Regions from separate parts of the Streptomyces sp. NPDC021093 genome, predicted to be linked through region 2. Evidence: riboswitches for the same ligand, from Rfam matches in the RefSeq annotation. Region 2 holds a riboswitch; each other region holds the start of a gene.
The links. Region 2 has a riboswitch for cobalamin ahead of ACH4SP_RS18705 (cobalamin biosynthesis protein). Riboswitches for the same ligand answer to the same signal wherever they lie in the genome.
Positions count from the first base shown of each region.

Region 1: it holds a riboswitch for cobalamin, as region 2 does, so the genes downstream of both, ACH4SP_RS38685 (ribonucleoside-diphosphate reductase subunit alpha) here and ACH4SP_RS18705 (cobalamin biosynthesis protein) in region 2, are expected to answer to the same signal.
Region 3: it holds a riboswitch for cobalamin, as region 2 does, so the genes downstream of both, ACH4SP_RS21740 (CbtB-domain containing protein) here and ACH4SP_RS18705 (cobalamin biosynthesis protein) in region 2, are expected to answer to the same signal.
Region 4: it holds a riboswitch for cobalamin, as region 2 does, so the genes downstream of both, ACH4SP_RS26820 (CoA-acylating methylmalonate-semialdehyde dehydrogenase) here and ACH4SP_RS18705 (cobalamin biosynthesis protein) in region 2, are expected to answer to the same signal.

Region 1 is NZ_JBIRQJ010000017.1:18,996-24,339, reverse strand. It holds gene ACH4SP_RS38685 (ribonucleoside-diphosphate reductase subunit alpha) at 1-1,892, opposite strand, end outside; cobalamin riboswitch at 2,032-2,173, opposite strand; gene ACH4SP_RS38680 (GNAT family N-acetyltransferase) at 2,244-2,744, opposite strand; gene ACH4SP_RS38675 (CstA-like transporter-associated (seleno)protein) at 2,900-3,088, opposite strand; gene ACH4SP_RS38670 (carbon starvation CstA family protein) at 3,205-5,344, opposite strand, start outside.
Region 2 is NZ_JBIRQJ010000005.1:618,659-624,002, forward strand. It holds gene ACH4SP_RS18700 (cobyric acid synthase) at 1-784, opposite strand, end outside; gene ACH4SP_RS18705 (cobalamin biosynthesis protein) at 781-1,773, opposite strand; cobalamin riboswitch at 1,810-1,948, opposite strand; gene ACH4SP_RS18710 (hypothetical protein) at 2,062-2,283, opposite strand; gene ACH4SP_RS18715 (anion permease) at 2,297-3,583, opposite strand; gene ACH4SP_RS18720 (lysozyme) at 3,740-4,519, opposite strand; gene ACH4SP_RS18725 (class II aldolase/adducin family protein) at 4,895-5,344, shown strand, end outside.
Region 3 is NZ_JBIRQJ010000006.1:633,109-638,452, reverse strand. It holds gene ACH4SP_RS21760 (HAD-IIA family hydrolase) at 107-886, shown strand; gene ACH4SP_RS21755 (hypothetical protein) at 991-1,563, shown strand; gene ACH4SP_RS21750 (class F sortase) at 1,643-2,332, shown strand; gene ACH4SP_RS21745 (CbtA family protein) at 2,305-3,108, opposite strand; gene ACH4SP_RS21740 (CbtB-domain containing protein) at 3,125-3,343, opposite strand; cobalamin riboswitch at 3,378-3,540, opposite strand; gene ACH4SP_RS21735 (GAF and ANTAR domain-containing protein) at 3,839-4,666, opposite strand; gene ACH4SP_RS21730 (GAF and ANTAR domain-containing protein) at 4,725-5,344, opposite strand, start outside.
Region 4 is NZ_JBIRQJ010000008.1:427,519-432,862, forward strand. It holds gene ACH4SP_RS26810 (hypothetical protein) at 98-1,546, shown strand; gene ACH4SP_RS26815 (PPOX class F420-dependent oxidoreductase) at 1,611-2,084, shown strand; cobalamin riboswitch at 2,172-2,350, shown strand; gene ACH4SP_RS26820 (CoA-acylating methylmalonate-semialdehyde dehydrogenase) at 2,579-4,078, shown strand; gene ACH4SP_RS26825 (acyl-CoA dehydrogenase family protein) at 4,075-5,253, shown strand; gene ACH4SP_RS26830 (enoyl-CoA hydratase/isomerase family protein) at 5,250-5,344, shown strand, end outside.

The sequences.
Region 1 (5,344 bases), on a different contig from region 2:
TTGGAGACCTGCGGCTCGATGCACTCGTACACACCGGCGATGGACGCGATGGTGGCGGTGGGCGCGATGGCCAGCAGCAGCGAGTTGCGCATGCCGGTCCTGGCGATGCGGGCGCGCAGCGCGTCCCAGCGCTCCGGCCAGGAGACCTGGACGCCGTAGTGGTCGGGGTGCAGCACGCCGCGCGCGGTGCGGGTCTTCTCCCAGGCGGGGAGGGGGCCCGAGCGCTCGGCGAGGTCGCAGGACGCCTCGTACGCCGCGAGCATGATCCGCTCGGCGATCTTCGTGGAGAGCGCGGCGGCCTCCGCGGAGTCGAACGGCAGCTTCAGCTTGAAGAAGACGTCCTGGAGACCCATGGCGCCGAGGCCCACCGGACGCCACTTCGAGTTGGAGTTCCCGGCCTGCTCGGTCGGGTAGAAGTTGATGTCCACGACGCGGTCGAGGAAGGTGACGGCCGTGCGGACCGTCTCGTCCAGGCGGTCCCAGTCGATGTCGCGGGTGGCGGTGTCGACGAAGGCGCCCATGTTGACCGAGCCGAGGTTGCAGACGGCGGTCTCGCCGTCGTTCGTGACCTCAAGGATCTCGGTGCAGAGGTTGGAGGAGTGGACCGTGTGGCCCGGCTCCGCCGTCTGGTTGGCGGTGCGGTTGGAGGCGTCCTTGAACGTCATCCAGCCGTTGCCGGTCTGCGCGAGGGTGCGCATCATGCGGCCGTACAGCTCGCGCGCCGACATCGACTTCTTGGCGAGACCGGCGGCCTCCGCCTTGCGGTAGGCGGCGTCGAACTCCTCGCCCCACAGGTCCACCAGCTCGGGGACGTCGGCGGGGGAGAAGAGCGACCACTGGCCGTCCTGGTCCACGCGGCGCATGAACTCGTCCGGGATCCAGTGCGCCAGGTTCAGGTTGTGCGTACGGCGGGCGTCCTCGCCGGTGTTGTCGCGGAGCTCCAGGAACTCCTCGATGTCCGCGTGCCAGGTCTCCAGGTAGACGGCGGCGGCGCCCTTGCGCCGGCCGCCCTGGTTCACGGCCGCGACCGAGGCGTCCAGGGTCTTCAGGAACGGCACGATGCCGTTCGAGTGACCGTTGGTGCCGCGGATCAGGGAGCCGCGGGCGCGGATGCGGGAGTACGAGAGACCGATGCCGCCGGCGTGCTTGGAGAGGCGCGCGACCTGGTGGTAGCGGTCGTAGATCGAGTCCAGCTCGTCCATCGGGGAGTCGAGGAGGTAGCAGGACGACATCTGGGGGTGGCGGGTGCCGGAGTTGAAGAGCGTCGGCGAGGACGGGAGGTAGTCCAGGCGGCTCATCAGGCGGTACAGCGAGGCGACCTCGGCGAGAGCCCGCTCGCTGTCGTCCTCGGCCAGACCGGAGGCCACGCGCAGCATGAAGTGCTGCGGGGTCTCGATGACCTGGCGGGTGATCGGGTGGCGCAGCAGGTAGCGGCTGTAGACCGTGCGCAGGCCGAAGTACTCGAAGCGGTCGTCGCCGTCCAGGTCGACCAGCTCGTCCAGAGCCGCCGCGTGCTTGGCGACGAAGTCGGCCGTACGGTCCGCGATGAGCCCTTCGCGGTGGCCGACGGAGACGGACTCGGAGAAGCAGTTCACGCCCTGGGTGGCTGCTTCGTCCCGGATCGTACGGGCGAGCAGGCGGGCCGCGAGGCGCGAGTACGCCGGGTCCTCGGAGATGAGTCCTGCGGCGGACTCGGTGGCGAGCTCTCGCAGCTCGGCGGCGTCCGAGCGTGCGTTGCGCCCACGCAGGGCGGCGGCTGCGACCCGGCCGGGGTCGGTGTCGGGCAGGTCGGCGGTGAGGTCGGTCAGGGTGCGCAGGAGCGCGGTCCCGGGCGCGTCCTGGCTGTCCTGAGACTGTTGTGCGGTGGCCGGATCGACTGGCGCGATGGTCACGTGGGGGCTCTCCCTCGCTCGGCGCGGGGCCTGCGGCGGAGGGGGCGCGCGGGCACACGGCACCCCGGAAAGGGGCGCACGTCGCCTGGCGTCCACCGGCCCAACCACGAGGCCCGGACGTATCGGTATCCGGTTCGGTCGAGCCGGATGCGCTGTCGGCAGGTCCTCGGACTTGGCGGTACGCAAAAGCGCACATGACACACCGTTGCGGGACAGTTCCGGATTCTCACCGGATTCCCCTGCGACGACAGCGAGCACGAGCATACATGTGGTGGGTCCTCGTTGGAGAACCCACCACATCTTGTGTCGCGCGTCGCGAGGCTTCACAAGTGGAAGCGGGCCAGATGGGTCCTAGAGCTCCAGTTTGTACGTCAACAGGGACAGTCCAGGCACCGGTTCCCAGTCCCGTTCCGGCGTCCGTACGAAGCCCAGCCGCTCGTAGATCCGGTGTGCCCCGAGCATGGTCGGCTGGGTCGACATCACCAGCCGTACGACGCCCTCCTCGGCCTTCGCACGGGCTATGCAGGCGCGTACGAGGCTCTCGCCCGCCCCGCGCCCCCTGGCCCGGTGCGCGACCGCGAGCATGCGGAACTCGGCCTCGCCGGGGACGGCGATGTCCTGCAGCTCGGTGCCCTGCGGGGCGTAGGTGACGGTGCCGAGGAGCGTGCCGTCGGCATCGGCGGCGACCAGCAGGTCGGCCCGGGCGGCACGGGAGGCGGCGTCGCGCAGCACGAGCAGATACGGATCCTCCGCGCCGTCGTCGAGGAAGCCGTCGTCGAGGGAGACGCGGGCGGTGATCTCGCCGACCTCGGTGTATTCGTGGGGCTCGGCGAGCCTGATCGTGATGTCCATGGAGGGCAGTGTGCAACGCGTACGGCCCGGCGGCCCACCCCGTTTCGAGGGGCGGGACACCAGGCCGTACGAGAGGGCTCAGCGGGTCCTCAGCGAGGTCCTGACGGATCCTGACGAGGTCCTGGCAGGTCCTCGGCGAGGTGCGGGCGAGGTGCTCAGCAGCAGCGGAAGCCCGACCTGGGGTCGCCCTCGCGGGCGTCCGTGCGGCTGCGCTCGAAGGCGCGGCGGGTCATCACCCGGGCGCCCGGGTCGTGCGACCGGGCGTGTGCGACATACCGGTCGTACGTCGCCTCTCCGGTCACTTCCCGTACGTACCAACGCAGTCGGCCCAGCCGGTGGCGCACCGCGGCGACGGTCCGGGCGGTGACGCTCCGGGCGCCGGTGGTCCGTGCACCGGCGGCCCGGGTACTGGCGGTCCGGGCGTCGGCGGTCCGGGCGTCGGCGGTCCGGGCGGTGGTGTTCACACCTTCTCCTCCTCGCTTCCGCGCGGGCCGCCCTCCGGGCCGACGCCCGCCGCGACCAGCTCCGCCTTCTCCTCCTTGGTGGCGAAGAGCGAGGCGGGGGCGACGATCTTCGACTCGACGTAGGGGGTTTCGCTGAGCGTGACCGCGGCCGGGTGGCGGATCGCCTTCAGGCAGGCGCGGCAGGCCTCGAAGAGGACCACGACGATCAGCACGGCGAAGAGGATCGAAAGGACCCCGTCGACCGTGGAGTTGGTGACGATGGTCTCCATCTGGTCGCGGTTCTTGGCGAGTCCGACCTTGTCGAGGCCCTTGTCGAGTGCGCTCTGGTAGACGTCGCGCTGGGCGAAGAAGCCCACCTTCGGGTCGGCGGAGAAGATCTTCTGCCAGCTCGCGGTGAGCGTCACCGCCACGTCCCAGAGCAGCGGAACGGCCGTCACCCAGGCCCACTTGAGGCGGCCGGACTTGATCAGCAGGGTGGTGCAGACGGCGAGTGCGACGGCGGCGAGCAGCTGGTTGGCGATGCCGAACAGCGGGAAGAGCTGGTTGATGCCGCCGAGCGGGTCGTGCACGCCGACCCAGAGGAAGTAGCCCCAGGCGATGACGACGATCGCGCTGGCGATCCAGACGCCGGGCCGCCAACTGACGTTCTTGAACGGCTTGTAGATGTTGCCCAGCATGTCCTGGAGCATGAACCGGCCCACGCGGGTGCCCGCGTCGAGCGTCGTCAGGATGAACAGCGCCTCGAACATGATGGCGAAGTGGTACCAGAACGCCTTCATCGCGGCGCCGCCGAAGGCCGCCGAGAAGATCTCCGAGAGGCCGAGCGCGAAGGTCGGCGCGCCGCCCGTCCGGTGCAGCAGGCTGGCCTCCTCGACGTCCTTGGCGGCCTGTGCCAACTGGTCGGGGGAGATGGTGAATCCGAGGTTGCCGACGGCTGTGGAGGCCGCCTGGACGGTGTCGCCGACCACGCCCGCGGGCGCGTTGACCGCGAAGTAGAGGCCGGGGTCGATGATGCAGGCGGCGATCAGCGCCATGATCGCGACGAACGACTCGACCAGCATGGAGCCGTAGCCGATCGTCCGGATCTGCGTTTCCTTCTGGATCATCTTCGGGGTGGTGCCCGAGGAGATCAGCGAGTGGAAGCCGGAGAGCGCGCCGCACGCGATGGTGATGAAGACGAACGGGAACAACGACCCCGCGAAGACAGGACCCGTCCCGCTCGTCGCGAACTTCGTGATGCCGTCCATCTTGAGCGTCGGCAGGGCGATGAGCACCCCGATCGCGAGCAGACCGATCGTGCCGATCTTCATGAAGGTGGAGAGGTAGTCGCGCGGGGCGAGCAGCAGCCACACCGGAAGCACCGAGGCCAGGAATCCGTAGATCACCATCCAGATGACCAGCGTGCCCGGCTCCAGCGTGAAGGTCTCGGCCCACGAGGACTCGGCGACCCAGCCGCCCGCGACGATCGCGAGCAGCAGCAGCGCGACGCCGATCAGCGACACCTCGGTGACCCGGCCCGGACGCAGGATGCGCAGGTAGACGCCCATGAAGAGGGCGATCGGGATGGTCATGCCGATGGAGAAGACGCCCCAGGGGGACTCGGCGAGCGCGTTCACGATGATCAGCGCGAGCACCGCGAGCAGGATGATCATGATCGCGAACACGGCGATCAGCGCGGCCGCGCCGCCCACCGCGCCGATCTCGTCCCGCGCGATCTGGCCGAGCGAACGGCCGTCGCGGCGGGTGGAGAAGAACAGCGTGACCATGTCCTGGACGGCGCCCGCGAAGATCACGCCCGCCACGATCCAGATCGTGCCGGGCAGGTATCCCATCTGGGCGGCCAGCACGGGTCCGACCAGCGGACCCGCGCCCGCGATGGCCGCGAAGTGGTGGCCGAACAGGACGCGCCGGTCGGTGGGGTGGAAGTCCACGCCGTCGTTGAGGCGTTCGGCCGGGGTGGCCCGGGTCTTGTCGACCTTGAGGACGCGGTTCGCGATGAACTTCGAGTAGAAGCGGTACGCGATGGCGTACGAGCCCAGTGCCGCGGCCAGCATCCACGCGGCGGAGACCTCCTCCCCGCGGGAGAGGGCGAGCACCGCCCAGCCGGCCGCGCCGACGAGCGCCACCAGACTCCAG
Region 2 (5,344 bases):
GCACCGCACCGCGCATCGACACCCGCAGGCCGTCCTCCTCGTCGATGCCGAGCCCGTGCGCGAACGGCAGCACGCCGTACGTCTTGCGCCCGGTCAGGTCCTCCAGCATGTCGAGACCCGGCTCAAGCAGCGACACATCGCCCCGGAACTTGTTCACCAAGTACCCCGCGACCAGCCGCTGGTCCTCCCGCGCGAGCAGCGCCGTCGTACCGAAGAACGACGCGAAGACACCACCGCGGTCGATGTCCCCGACCACCACCACCGGGAAGTCGGCGGCCCGCGCGATCCCCATGTTCACGATGTCCGTACGGCGCAGATTGATCTCCGCGGGGCTTCCCGCGCCCTCGCAGATCACCGCGTCGTACTGGCCGCGCAGCTGGGCCAGGCACTCGGTCACCGTCCCGAGCAGCGCCTCCCGGTGGCCGCCCTGTACGCCCTTGCCGTACTCCTTGCCGCCCGCCGTGCCGAAGAAGCCCCGCGCGCTCATCTCGCCCACCGGCTTGCCGAGCAGCACCACCTGGCTGGACCTGTCACTGCCCGGCTTGAGCAGCACCGGGTTCATGAGCGCGGTCGGCTCGACCCGCGCCGCCTGCGCCTGCATCGCCTGGGCGCGCCCGATCTCCGCGCCCTCGCGCGTCACGAACGAGTTCAGCGACATGTTCTGCGCCTTGAACGGGGCGACCTTCACCCCCTGCCGCACCAGCCACCGGCAGATCCCCGCCGTGACCACGCTCTTGCCCGCGTCCGACGTGGTCCCCGCGACCAACAGCCCGCCGCCACTCATGAGTTACGCCCCTTCGCGTACGAGAACGCCAGCCGCCCCGCCGCACACACGGCCAGCGCCAGCACATTCACCCGGCGCGACAGCCGCACCGCACGCTCGATGTCCGGTACGGCCACGGGCCGCCCGGTGTCCCCGTTGAGCACCGCCCGGTGCTCCACCCGCCCCGCGTACGACAGCGTCCCGCCGAGCGTGACGCCCAGGGCGCCCGCGAACGAGGACTCCACCGGGCCCGCGTTGGGGCTCGGGTGCTTCGACGCATCCGTCCGCCAGGCCGCGAGAGCACCCCGCGAGTCGTCCCCGGCCAGCACCGCCAGTGCGGCCGTCAGCCGGGCACCCGGCCAGCCCGCGACGTCGTCGAGGCGGGCCGACGCCCACCCGTAGCGCCGGTAGCGCGCCGACTTGTGGCCGACCATCGCGTCCAGGGTGTTCACCGCGCGGAAGGCCACCAGCCCCGGCACGCCGCCGACCGCGCCCCAGACCAGCGCGCCCACGACCGCGTCCGAGGTGTTCTCGGCGACCGACTCCACGACCGCGCGCGCCATCTGCTGCCCGTCCAGGGCCTGCGGGTCCCGCCCGCACAGGTGCGGCAGCCGCTCGCGGGCGACGTCGAGGTCACCGGCGGCGAGCGCCCCGCCGACGGCACGGGCCTCGCGCCCCAGCGACGTACCGCCGACAACGGACCAGGTGGCGGCGGCGGTCAGGACGACGGAAGCGACGGGGGAGCGGCGTACGGCGCGCGCGGCGACGGCCGCCGCTCCGGCGGCTCCGCCGACACAGACCAGGGTGTGCAGTGCGCCCCAGCCGCGGTGGTCGCGCCACAGCGTCCGCTCCACCGCGCCGGCGGCACGTCCGAAGGCGGCGACGGGGTGGCCCCGCCGGGGATCGCCGAGCAGGAGGTCGCCGAGCAGTCCGGCGGCGGCGCCGTAGGCGAAGACGCGGGCGGAACTCGGACAGGGGGCGGCTGAACTGCGGGTTCCGCAGCCGGGCATGGCGATGTGTCCTTAACTCAGGGTCCGCGCCCTGGTTCGACGTGACGAGCGGCTGGGAGTTCCTGGCTTCCGTACGACCGGGTGGGTCGGTACGTGACAGTGGCGGGACCGCGCCGGATTCGCACCGGCTTCCTCTCCATGCCGCCGTATTGGCTCCGGCAGTCCACCACGCCCCGAGAACACCCGTCAACCTGGGCTTGACCTGCGGTGCTCCCCGGGCCCGAGGGGCGTACGCAGAACCGCCCCGCGCACGGGGCGCGGGGCGGCGGGGTGGGGCGAAGTGCGGGTTCAGACGACGATCAGGAAGATTCCGTACGCCACGGCCGCCGCGCACAGCGCGAAGCAGGCGTACGCGCCGGTGCGCGCCATGGTTGCGGAACCGCCCGAAGCGGCGGCGCTCTCCTGCTTGGAGAGGCCCACGATGCCGAGGGTGAACAGGCCCACCAGACCCACGGTGGCCACGAGGCTGACGCCGAAGACGGTGCCGAGAGCTGCCCAGTCGATGTTCATGTCGTGTGCGTCCTTAGACCGATGCGGCCGGGCGGGCCGCCTCGGTGGGGGTTCCGGCGGGGGAGTGGAGGGTGGCCTTGAGGTCGCCCGTCGTGGTGTGCGTGGCCTCGTGCGGGAACACACCGGCCGGGGGCGGGGTGACCGCCGCCATGGCGGTCGTGACGACGCCCGCGGGCTCGGCCGGGGCCGGCGCGTCCAGGTCGTCGGCGGTGACGTTGGTGTGGTCGACCGGCTTGCGGCGCGACAGGGCCCAGATCACGCCGGAGCCCGCGACCAGCAGGACCGCCACGACGGTGACGCCCCAGGCGCCCTGACCCGTCAGGTACTCCGCGGCGGCGGCGACCAGGCCGGCCGCCGGCAGCGTCAGACCCCAGGCGACGAACATCCGGGTCGCGGTCGACCAGCGGACGACGCCGCCCTTGCGGCCGAGTCCGGCGCCCATCACGGAGCCGGAGCAGACCTGGGTGGTGGAGAGGGAGAAGCCGAGGTGCGAGGAGGCCAGGATGACCGTCGCGGCGCCGGTCTGGGCGGCGAAGCCCTGCGGCGGACGGAGGTCGGTGAGGCCCTTGCCCATGGTGCGGATGATGCGCCAGCCGCCGAGGTAGGTACCGGCGGCGATGGCGACACCGGCCGAGACGATGACCCACAGGGGCGGGTTCGCGCCGGGGGCCAGCACGTTGCCGGTGACCAGGGCCAGGGTGATGACGCCCATGGTCTTCTGCGCGTCGTTGGTGCCGTGCGCGAGCGAGACGAGACCGGCGGAGGCGATCTGGCCCGCCCGGTAGCCCTTGGCGGTGGACTTCTCGTCGGTCTTGGACGCCAGCTTGAAGGTGAGCTTCGTGGCGAGGTAGGCGGCGATGCCGGCCACGATCGGCGCGGCGATCGCGGGCAGCAGCACCTTGGTGATGACGACGCTGCCGTTGACGCCCGAGGTGCCGACCGACATCAGTGTGGCGCCGATGAGGCCGCCGAAGAGTGCGTGGGAGGAACTGGACGGCAGGCCGATCAGCCAGGTCAACAGGTTCCAGAGGATCGCGCCGACGAGCGCCGCGAAGATCACTTCTGTGGTGATGCCGCTCTCGTTGATGAGCCCGCCGGAGATCGTCTTCGCGACCTCGACGGAGAGGAAAGCACCAACGAGGTTGAGCACGGCGGACATGGCCACCGCCGTCTTGGGCTTGAGTGCGCCGGTCGAGATGGTGGTGGCCATCGCGTTGGCTGTGTCGTGGAAACCGTTCGTGAAGTCGAACACGAGAGCGGTGACGATCACGATTCCGAGGAGGAGCGTGATGTGTTCCATTTACCCAGGCAATCGTTTGAGGTCAGTGGCTGTTGGAACGTAGGTAACCCGAGTGAACGGAAGGTGAACTGGGGAGGGCGTACCGGTGACCCGAAACACCGCGCCGCCGTTCCGCTTTCACCGGAACGGCGGCGCGGGCGGGCCCTCGCAAGGGCGTCAACGACGCGTGAAGGCACTCAATCGGCCGTGTGAGCCGTTGAAGAGATTCTGGTCACCCGGAAGTGCGCCCCGGCCGTTGTTGAACTGCCAGAAGGTCCAGTACGACCAGCCGGCCGGCAGCGCGCCGGGCGAGGAGTTGTAGCGCGCCAGCCACAGCGCGTGGTTCCCGCCGAAGGCCCGGCTCTTCCCGGTGCACTGGTTCCACCAGAGCGTGGTCGTGTAGATGACCGGACGGCGGCCGGTCCTGCGCCGCACCTCGTCGCTGAAGGACCTGATCCACGACACCATCTGGCCAGGCTTCAGCCCGTAGCACTTGTTCCTCTTGTTGGTCTTCTTGTACGGGTTGTTCTCCAGGTCGACGGCGGGCGGCAGGGTCCGGCCGTCGGCCCGCCAGCCCCCTCCGTTGCGTACGAAGTAGGCGGCCTGGGTCCTGCCTGACGACTGGTGCGGCAGCGCGAAGTGATAGGCGCCGCGCTTGATGCCCACCTGCCGCGAACCGTTGTACTGCTGGGCGAAGTAGGGATTGCGGTAGGTGTGGGACTCGGTGGCCTTGACGTAGACGAACGTCGCGCCCTTCTTCTTCGCCTTCCGCCAGTCCACGTTCTTCTGGTGGCCGGAGACGTCGTGCCCGCGCGGCTTGGCGGCCGCCTCCGCGGTCGGGCCGCCCAGCAGGACCGTGGTCCCCAGGGTCAGCGTGGCGGTGAGGCCGGCCGCGGCCGACAGGGACAGGGTGCGCCGACGGGCGCGCCGACGGGACGGTTTGTGATCACGGGCCATGGTTCCCCCCGGAATGGCTACGTGCATGACAAATCAGGGCAGAGGCTACTGGAAGATCCACAGAACCCGGTCGATCTCCGGCCAACCCGGGCCGAGAAGGGGCGAAGGGGGCCTGCGGGACTTACGGAGCCCCGGCCTCCGGGCTACAGTGCGCCGCGCCGGGCTGGCAGGATGCGGCACATGGCGACGGAACAGACGGAACCGGCGGACGCGACACCCTCGAAGGGCCGGGCGCCCTCGCAGGACCCGGGCGCGGCGCACGCACACGATCCGGCCGCGGCGCACGCGCACGATCCGGCCGCGACGGACCCGCAGGGCCCGGCCCCGGCGCCCTCGCAGGCCCCGGCCGACGCGGTCGGGCGGGCCTGGCGGGAACTGGTGCACACCGCCCGCAGGTCGGTGGCGGACGGGCTGGTCGTCGGCACGTCGGGGAACGTCTCGGTACGCGTGGGCGGCCTGATCCTGGTGACCCCGAGCGGCGTCCCGTACGACCGGCTCCGCCCCGGCGACGCGGTCGGCGTCGACCTCGAAGGCCACCAGGTGCTCGGCGACCTCGCCCCCACCAGCGAACTCCCGATGCACCTCACCGTCTACCGCACCAGCCGCGCGCGGGCGGTCGTGCACACCCACGCCGTGCACGCCACCGCCGTCTCCACCCTCGTCGACCGGCTGCCCCCGGTGCACTACATGGCCGCGTCCATGGGGGGCCAGATACGCACGGCGCCCTACGCGACGTACGGGACCGAGGAGTTGGCCGAGAACGTGCGGCGCGCGCTGCGCGATCGCACCGGCTGCCTCCTGCGGAACCACGGCACCCTCACCTAC
Region 3 (5,344 bases), on a different contig from region 2:
ATTTCCTGTGCGGCCCGATCCGCCGGACAGACCCTAGGCTGGGGGCGTGCACAGGGTTGTGCGCGCCCCTTGTCTTCATGTGTACGTACGGCGGGAGTCCCACCAGATGGCAGAGCGCAAGCCGATCGAATCCTGGCTCACCGACATGGACGGGGTCCTCATCCACGAGGGCGTCCCGATCCCCGGCGCCGACGCCTTCATCAAGAAGCTCCGGGACACCGGCAAGCCCTTCCTGGTGCTCACCAACAACTCCATCTACACCGCCCGTGACCTGCACGCACGCCTCGCCCGGATGGGCCTGGACGTGCCGGTCGAGAACATCTGGACCTCCGCGCTCGCCACCGCCCGGTTCCTGGACGACCAGCGCCCCGGCGGCACCGCGTACGTCATCGGCGAGGCCGGTCTGACCACCGCGCTGCACGACATCGGGTACGTGCTCACGGACCACAAGCCGGACTACGTCGTCCTCGGCGAGACCCGGACGTACTCCTTCGAGGCCCTCACCAAGGCGATCCGGCTGATCAACGGGGGCGCCCGCTTCATCTGCACCAACCCCGACGAGACCGGGCCCTCCGCCGAGGGCCCGCTGCCCGCCACCGGTGCGGTTGCCGCGCTGATCACCAAGGCGACCGGCAAGAAGCCGTACTTCGCGGGCAAGCCCAACCCGCTGATGATGCGCACCGGCCTCAACGCCATCGGCGCGCACTCCGAGACCAGCGCGATGATCGGCGACCGGATGGACACCGACGTGCTGGCGGGCCTGGAGGCGGGCATGGAGACGTTCCTGGTGCTCACCGGGCTGACCGGCAAGGACGACATCGACACGTACCCGTTCCGGCCGTCCACCGTCGTCGACTCGATCGCGGACCTGGTCGAGCGCATCTGACAGCGCGCAGGGGGACCGCAGGGGCCCGTACGGCGCAGTGACGGGCCCCTGCGGATGCGGAACCTCACGTCCGGGTGAATCTTCGGAGTACCAGGAGGTTCACCATGCGCTCATCGCAGCTCACTCTGTGTGCGGGTGCGGTACTCGCGGCGGTACTCGTCCCCGCGCCCGCCGCCCTTGCCGCAGTACCGGCCGTCCCACCGGCCTTCCCCGTGCCGGCCGCCGTGGCCGAGAACGAAGAGTCCCACGGCAGCGTCACCGTCACCCCGTCCACCATCGCGGCCGGCGGGGAGGTGGATCTGCGGGTCAGCGTGTGCGGCGGCAAGAAGGCCGTCGGCACGTCGGAGGCGTTCTCCTCGCCCGCGTACTTCAACCCCGCCGCCGACGGCGGCCTGTTCGCCGAGGCGCGCATCCGCTCCGACGCCCAGGGCCGCGACTACGGCATCACCGTCAAGTGCGAGGACGGCGCGGGCAACGCCAGCGGCAACGTCACCGTCGTCCACCACAGGACCGAACCGACCGCTCCCGTCCGCGCGGGCGGCGGCGGCACCGCCCTGGCCGCCGAGTCCGACGGCCCCGGCACCTCGCACACCCTGATCGGCCTCGGCCTCGCGGGTGCGGCAGCCGTCGCCATCGCCGGCCGCTCGGTGCGCCGCCGCCGCAACACCTCGCACTAGAGGGCGCCCTGTAGGGGCGCGGGGAACTGCGCGACCAGCCACAACGGACCCGCGCGAAGAACGAAGGGAGCACACCACCATGGGCACCGACCACCCCGCTTCCGGCAAAGGCCGGATGCTCACCGGCATCGCCTGGGCGGTGCTGCTCCTCGGACTGTGGCTGTGGGGCCGCGACCTCACCGACGGCGCGGGCGGCAACTCCGCCCCGACCACCGGTGACGTGGCCGCGGTGGGACGCCCACTGCTGCAGGTCGAACTGCCCGACGCGCACGAACCGTTCGCGGGCGTCCGCCCCGGCCGTCTCGACGTCCCCTCGCTCGGCATCAGGGCGCCGGTCAGCGCGCGCGGGCTCGACGCAGGGGGCGCGGTCGACCCGCCGCCGTACGAGCAGCCGCGCGAGGTCGGCTGGTACCGCGACGGCACCCGTCCCGGAGCGAGCGGAGTCGCACTGCTCGTGGGGCACGTCGACACCAGGAGCAAGCCGGCCGTGTTCTACGGCCTCAGCTCCGCCCGTCCCGGCGAACAGGTCAAGATCACCGGGGCGGACGGAACGGTCACCGAGTTCACCGTCGAGGACGTCCAGGTCTTCAGCCGGGACAAGTTCGACGCGAAGAAGGTGTACGGACCGCGCGAGGACGGCCGCGCCGAACTGCGGCTGATCACCTGCGGCGGTACGTACGACCACAACGCCCGCTCCTACACGGCCAATGTGGTCGTCTCCGCCTATCTGACGGGCGTCACTCAGGCCCCGGCGGCCGCCACGTCCTGAGCGGGTGCGGCCTGAGCGGGGGCGGGTGAACCGGCCCGCTTCGCGGCACGCAGCCCCAGTCCGCCGAAGACCGCGGCGAACACGGCCCACAGCAGCAGCTGCGACCCGAGCGACAGCACCCGGAAGTCCCACAACAGCGTTGCCGGTACGGGGACTTCATCCGGATTGCCGGGCAGCAGGAACAGGACGGCGAGAGTGGCCGCCCCGGTCAGGAACACCGCGCCGTGCCGCACCGGCTCCGCCTTGCCCGCCAGGCGCACGTAGAGCTGCCAGGCCAGCAGCATGCCCAGGATCGAGATGACCACGGCGGCCAGCCACAGCGTCTGGCGTTCGCCGACGGTGTTGGCGTCGCCGACGCCGGGCGGCGCGGCCGGGTAACGCAGCCCCGGCAGCAGCGCGACCGCGACGAACGCCGCGGCACAGAACGCGAGGGCACGCGGCCAGGCCCGTACCAGGAAACCGGTCCGACGGTGCACCAGCGCGTAGGCGACCGCGAACAGCGCGCCCATGGCCAGGCCCGCGATCACGGCCGTGACGACCAGGCCGAAGTGCTGCTGGGAGCGGGAGAAGAGTTCCTCGTGGTGCTCGGCTACGGCGCCCGCCGCCGCGTGGGCGTGCTCGGCCGCCTCCGCCTTGGCCGAGCGCGCCTCTTCGAGGACGATCGCCCGGTCCATCACCGGCTCGGCGAGGAGGAGTGAGAAGAGGCCCGTGACCAGGCCTGCGACCCCGCCCGCCGCGAGACCGCGGCCGAGCAGGGTGAGAGTGGGGTTGCTCATGTGCGTACGGCCCCGATCAGTGGCAAGGGGCACCGAAGAGGTGCCGGCCGTCGTGCGAGAACTCGTGCAGGTAGCTGCCGGTCGCGGAGATGATGTGGCCGTTGTCCATGAACACGGCGTACAGCGCGATCAGTGCGACGATCACGGCGGCGGCCAGGATCAGCAGATCCCGGGTGCGGGTCGTCGCGGACGCCAGGTCGGTGGTCTGTACGGACTGCTGGGCAGACGCGGACATGTCGGGTGAGCCTCCTTCTGGGGTTTCCACGCCCCAAAGCAGGAGGACGACGGGTCAGTTCCTGACTCCCACGGCCGCATGCGGCAGCTGTGGTCACAGTGGCGGGACCGCCCCGGAATCGCACCGGAGTTCCTGTCCACCGTCGCCTCGAAGTGTGGAGTTGTCCTCCGGAGAGTCCCAGCCTGGCTGTGCACTGTCAATATGCCCCAGGGGGGCGTGCGAGATGACCCAGGGGCGCGCGAAGGTACCTGGCCCGGCCGACTGCTCGCTCCCCCCGGAGCCGTCGGCCGGGCTGGTCCTCGACCGCGCGCGCACGAACTGCGGGAGAAGCCCGGCGCCGTCGCGGGAGGTTCTGGGAAAACCAACTCGGAATACGGGCCGGGGGCTGGGGCCGCATCACCACTCTAGAGCGGTCAAGCGCCGTTCTCCATAGCGCAATTGACGCAATGTCACGGCAAAGTAGCTGCGGGTGTCACTCTTGTGGTCACCGCAGCGTCAGCGGGAACCCTTTTCTTCGCTCTTGTCCTTGCTGAGGCGCTTCGCGGGGGACCCCCCGCGGGATTTCGTACGGGACTCCGCAGGGGGTTTCCTACGGATCTCCGCCGAGTCCAGCGTCCCCAGGACGAGCTCCAGCGCCACCTCCGACAGCGCCAGCTGACTCCGTCGGGCATACGACCGCAGCTCGGTGAACGCCTCGTCCACCGAGATCGCCCACCGCTCGGCCAGCATCCCCTTGGCCTGCTCCAGGCGCACCCGGTTGGTCAGCGCCGTCTGGAGCTGCCCGGCGAGCAGTTCGTTCTGCCGGATGGTGCGCTGCTGGAGGATGCCGATGGTCGCGGCGTCCGCGAGGGCCTGTGCCAGTTCGACGTCGCCGGGGCCCAGCTTCAGGTGGGGCGTGGTGGCGAACAGGTTCAGGGCGCCGATCACCGTGTCGCGCAGCCGCAGCGGGATCGCGTACGTGGTGTGGAAGCCGTACTCCCGGGCGCGCGGCGCGAACACCGGCCAGCGCTCCAGGGTCTCCGGGGTGTCCAGGGCGACCGGCAGGACGGCCGTACGGCCGCGGAAGCAGTCCAGGCAGGGGCCCTCCTGATGCTGGATCTCCAACAGGTCCAGCAGCCAGGCGCGTTCGTCGGACGACGCGGCGGTCTGCAGCTGGCCGTGCTGGTTGACCAGCATCAGCCCGGCGGCCGACACGTCGAGCAGCTCCACGCAGCGGGCGGCCAGCCGCTGGAGGAATTCGATCACGTCGAAGTCGTCGACCAGGGTGTCGGCGAGCTCGACGAAGGCCGTCGCGATCTTCTGTTCGCGCACGGTGCTGTCCATGCCTGTCACCTACATCTGTCGTGCTGCCGAGTGGGGCGCCCGGAGCGCTTCCCAAGAGTCATCGTGCCGTTTCCGATCCGTCGCCGTCGCGCAGTGCTCCGTCCGGGGTGAAACGCAGTCGCCGTGCCACGACGTCCCTGGCTACTTCCAGGATGGGCTCATCGGCGGCGTACGCATATGCCCGCAGCCGTACCAGGGCCGCCGCCGGGGGCACTCCCAGCCGTACCGAGATCATTCCGGTGGCCTGGTGCACCTCCGCCCGGTACAGCGACGCGTCGATCGCCAGCCAGTTGCCGGCACCGGGATCCTCGGGCTCCGTACTGCCCAGCAGGGTCAGGGTCAGCGCGTCGGAGAACACCAGCAGGTCGGCGATCGACCGCTGGTCCAGCGGTCCTGGCCCGGCCCGCCTGCAGGTGAGCACCCCCACCAGGATCGCGCCGATCTGCAGCGGTACGGAGAACACCGCCCGCACCCCGAGCTTCTCCGCGCCGGGCAGGAAGCCGGGCCAGCGCTCCCGGGAAACCAGGTCCAGATCGCCCTCCAGGACGAGCCGGCCGGTGCGCAGCGCATCCGTACCGGGACCCTCGCCGAGCGTGAACTGGAGATCCTCCAGCGCGACGTCCGCAGGACCGGAGAACCACACGGGTTCACCGCCGCTGTGCTGCAGCGCGGAGGCGC
Region 4 (5,344 bases), on a different contig from region 2:
ACGCGATCGGACGGCGGTCGGCGGTTCCCCGGGGCGTCGTACGCCGCCCGGCCGTGGGGACGGGACCGATCGGCGTCCCCCACTCCAGGAGCAGACCGTGCCCCGTCCTCGTACGCCCGGATCCCGTACCGCACCCCGCCGTACCGCCACCCGCCGCGCCGCCTTCGTCGTACCCGTCGCCGCGTTCGGGGCCTTCGCGCTCACCGTGCTGCCCGCCGCGGCCACGTCGACGCCCGCGCAGATCGCCACGTCCAGGACCAACGGCGTCGGATACCTCAAGTCCCTTCAGGGCGCGGACGGTTCGTACGCGGGCTCCGGTCTGTCCAACGAGTGGGCGTTCAGTGCCCTCGCGGCGGCGGGCACCGCGGCCGTCGACGTCGCGCCGGGCGGTGACACCACGAAGAACGCCCGCACCGTCTACCGCAACCTCCTCGCCACCGCCGGCTGGCCGTCGGCCGCGCCGGTCGTCACCGACTACGAGCGCGGCGCCCTCAACGCGTACGCGGCCGGGATCGACCCGGCCCGCGTCTCCGCATCCCGCAACCTCGTCGCGGACATCTACGGCCACTGGCAGAGCGCCGAGCCGGGCTACTTCGGCCAGTCCGGCCTCTACAACGGCACCGCCTTCGCCGCCCTCGCCCTCGGCGGGGCCAGAACCCAGGCCGGCGGCCAGCGCGTGCCGAAGGCCCTGCTCGACTCGATGATCACGCGGATCCGCGCCAACCAGCACCACGACGGCGGCTGGAACTTCAGCAAGGCCGAGGGCGACCCGGACGCCCTCAACTCCGCGAGCGACATCGACATGACGGGCGCCTCGATGGCCGCCCTCTGCGTGTCCGGCGTGGCGAAGACCGACCCGGACATCCTCCGGGCCAAGGCCTTCCTGAAGGGCAAGCTGGTGCTCAGCAGCGGTGCGTTCAACGCCATGTTCGGCGTCAACACCGACTCCAACGGCTGGGCGGTCTCCGGCCTGAACGCCTGCGGCATCGACGCCCAGACCGGTGACTTCCGCACCTCCCTCGGCAAGACCCCGGTCGACTTCCTGATCTCCCAGCAGTTCAACCCGGGCGGCGGCTTCAGGTACCAGCCGGGCGACACCTCCCCGCAGCCGTACGCCTCCATCGACGGGCTGCGCGCGGTCTCGGGCGGCGGCTTCACCACCGCGCCGCCGACCCCGGTGACGGCCGGAGCTCCCCAGTGGGTGGCCGAGTCCGCCTTCACCCCCGGCACCCCGGCCAAGCTGGCACTGACCGTCGACAACGGGACCGGCACCCTCCAGGCCTGCTCGGTCGCCCTCACGCCGACCGGTACGACCGCCACACTGGGCGACGTCCTGAACGCCGCGGCGAGTGCGGCGACCCCGGCGGGCTGTGTCACCGGGGTGACGCCCGCATCCGGCACCGGAGCGATCACCGCCCTCAACGGAACAGCCAATTCCGGCGCCGCCACCTGGAAGGTCAGCCTGGACGGCGCGGCCTTCGCGGGCGCTGCCCGCAACACGGTGATCCACGTGGGGGACACCGTCGCGCTGCGCTTCGGCAGTTGATCAGTACCCGTACTCTCGAAGGAGTCGATGTACCCACCACTGATCGGAGCGCCTGATGCACACCATGACCGAGGAAGAGTGGCGTGCCTTCGTCCTCACCGGCACCCGCACGGGCAAGCTGGCGACCAATCGCAAGGACGGCCGCCCGCACGTCACCCCGGTGTGGTTCCTGATCGACGAGGGCGGTGAAGACGGCGACGGCTGCGAGGCCGGGGGAGCCGAGGGCCGTGCTGACGCACCCCGCATCGTCTTCACCACCTGGCACGAGTCGCTGAAGTGCAAGTCGCTGCTCCGCGAGCCGCGCTTCTCTCTGTGCGTCGACGACCAGACACCGCCCTTCAGCTACGTGATGCTGGAATGCACGGCGGAGTTCACCGAGGATCCGGTCGAACTCCGCACCTGGGCCACCCGCATCGGCAGCCGGTACATGGGCCCGGAGAACGGGGCCGCCTACGGGGAGCGGAACTCCGTCCCCGGCGAGTACCTGGTGCGCGCCAGGGTCGACCGGGTGGTGGCCTTCGGCGGCATCGCCGACTGAGCCGACGGAGCCGACTGAGCAGGCAAAGCCAGCAGTGCCGTAGCGGCCGGGCGCAAGAGAGGGGGTGGACTTACTAGGACGTCCAACTATATGTTCGTGACACAAGGTCCGCGGTGCAGGGAAGCCGGTGTGAATCCGGCACGGTCCCGCCACTGTGACCGGGGAGTGTGCCGTCGTCCCCACGCCACTGGCGAAGTCTGCCGGGAAGGCGGGCGGCACGCGAAGATCCGGGAGTCAGGATACCGGCCGCGGAACGTTCCGTGTTTTCCACGAGGATGGAGCAGACACGCATGGCACCGGTCTCTACACACGACCCTGGTGATCCGGCGGAGCGCGGTCAACTCACCCCGCGCTCATAGGACTTCGAGACTCCCCTTCACCGTCTCGCGGCCCGCTGTCCCACGGCCCGCACCCGGCGGCGCACCCACCCGTGCGCACCCGCCGGGGGCCCGCCGTGCCGTCCCCGGATCTCACCTGACGAGAGCAGGCACACCATGGTCCGTGAACTCAGCCACTTCATCGGCGGCAAGCACACCGTCGGCACCTCCGGCCTCTTCGGCGACGTGTACGACCCCAACACCGGCACCGTCCAGGCCCGCGTCCCCCTCGCGAGCCGCGCCGACACCGAGGCGGCCATTGCCGACGCTGCCAACGCCCAGCAGGAATGGGCAGATTGGAACCCGCAGCGGCGCGCCCGCGTCCTGCTTCGCTTCCTCCAGCTCGTCGAGGAGGAGCGCGACCCGCTGGCCCGGATGTTGTCCGCCGAGCACGGCAAGACGGTCGCCGACGCGCACGGAGACCTCCAACGCGGCCTGGAAGTGGTGGAGTTCGCCGCCGGGATCCCGCACCTCCTCAAGGGCGAGTTCACCGACAACGCGGGCACCGGCATCGATGTGCACTCGCTGCGCTCCCCGATCGGCGTCGTCGCCGGGATCACCCCGTTCAACTTCCCCGCGATGATCCCCCTGTGGAAGGCCGCACCCGCTCTCGCCTGCGGAAACGCATTCATCCTCAAGCCGTCCGAGCGCGACCCGTCCGTACCGCTGCGGCTCGCCGAACTCTTCCTGGAGGCCGGCCTGCCGCCCGGCGTGCTCAACGTCGTCAACGGCGGCAAGGAAGCCGTCGACACCCTCCTGGAGGACCCCCGCGTCGAAGCGCTCGGCTTCGTCGGCTCCACCCCGATCGCCGCGCACATCTACGCCACGGCCGCCGCGCACGGCAAGCGCGCCCAGTGCTTCGGCGGCGCCAAGAACCACATGATCGTGATGCCGGACGCCGACCTCGACCAGGCGGTGGACGCCCTGATCGGTGCCGGATACGGGTCGGCGGGGGAGCGCTGCATGGCGATCTCGGTGGCCGTGCCCGTCGGCGAGGAGACCGCGGACCGGCTCGTCGCCGCACTCAAGGAGCGCATCGCGGCGCTGCGCATCGGTCGCTCCGACGACCCGGACGCCGACTTCGGCCCCCTGGTCAGCAGGGACGCACTCGACCGGGTCCAGCGCTATGTGGGCATCGGCGTCGTCGAAGGAGCCGAACTCGTCGTCGACGGGCGGGACTTCACCCTCCCGGGCCACGAGAACGGGTTCTTCGCCGGAGCCTCCCTCTTCGACCGGGTCTCCCCGCAGATGCGGATCTACCGCGAGGAGATCTTCGGCCCCGTCCTGTGCGTCGTACGCGCCGCCGACTACGAGGAGGCACTGCGCCTGCCCAGCGAGCACCCGTACGGAAACGGCGTCGCGATCTTCACCCGGGACGGCGACACCGCCCGCGACTTCACCCGCCGGGTCAACACCGGCATGGTCGGCGTCAACGTCCCCATCCCGGTCCCCGTCGCCTACCACACCTTCGGCGGCTGGAAGCGGTCCGGCTTCGGCGACCTGAACCAGCACGGCCCGGACGCCATCCGCTTCTACACCCGCACGAAGACCGTCACCTCGCGCTGGCCGTCGGGCGCCAGGGAAGGCGCGAGCTTCACGATCCCGACGATGGGATGAGCGCCGTGCCCACCACCATGTCCAGCACCGCGCCCACTTCGCTCACCGAGGACCAGCAGGCCCTCGTCGAGACCACCCTCGACTTCGCACAGGACCACCTCGCCCCGCACGCCGTCCGCTGGGACCAGGAGAAGCACTTCCCCGTCGACGTGCTGCGCAAGGCCGCCGGGCTCGGACTCGGCGGTGTGTACGTACGGGAGGACGCGGGCGGCAGCGGACTCAGCCGCGCCGACGGAGTCCTGGTCTTCGAAGCCCTCGCCTCCGGCTGCCCGTCCGTCGCCGGCTACCTCTCCATCCACAACATGGTCGCCTGGATGGTCGATTCGTACGGAACCGAGGAGCAGCGCACCCGTCTGCTGCCCCGGCTGTGCACCATGGACGACCTCGGCAGCTACTGCCTCACCGAACCGGGCGCCGGATCCGACGCCGGGGCACTGAGCACCCGCGCGGTCCGGGACGGCGACGACTACGTCCTCACCGGCGTCAAGCAGTTCGTCTCCGGTGCGGGCGCCGCCCAGGTGTACGTCGTCATGGCACGCACCGGCGGGGACGGAACCGACGGGATCTCCGCCTTCCTCGTCGACCGGGACGACCCCGGTCTCTCCTTCGGGGCGAACGAGAAGAAGATGGGCTGGAACGCCCAGCCCACCCGCCAGGTGATCCTCGACGGCGTCCGGATCCCCGCCGACCGACTCCTCGGCCACGAGGGCGACGGCTTCCGGATCGCCATGAGCGGCCTGAACGGCGGCCGCCTCGGCATCGCCGCCTGCTCGCTCGGCGGCGCCCGCACCGCCCTCAACCAGAGCCTGGCCCACCTCGCCGACCGCGAGGCGTTCGGGGCGCGGCTGCTCGACTCGGCGGCCCTGCAGTTCCGCCTCGCCGACATGGCGACCGAACTCACCGCCGCCCGCGCCCTGCTCCACCAGGCAGCCCAGGCCCTGGATCGCCGCGACCCGGCCGCCCCGCAGCTGTGCGCGATGGCCAAGCGCTTCGCCACCGACACCGGCTACTCCGTCGCCGACCGGGCCCTCCAACTCCACGGCGGATACGGCTACTTGACCGAGTACGGCATCGAGAAGATCGTCCGCGACCTGCGGGTCCACCAGATCCTGGAAGGAACCAACGAGATCATGCGCGTCATCGTGGCCCGCGGACTGACGGAGGCGTTCCGGTGAGCGCGGAAGCGGACCTCGTCCTGCGCGGGAGGACCGGACGGGCGGCCTCGCTCCGGCTGAACCGCCCCCGTGCCCTCAATGCCCTGAACCA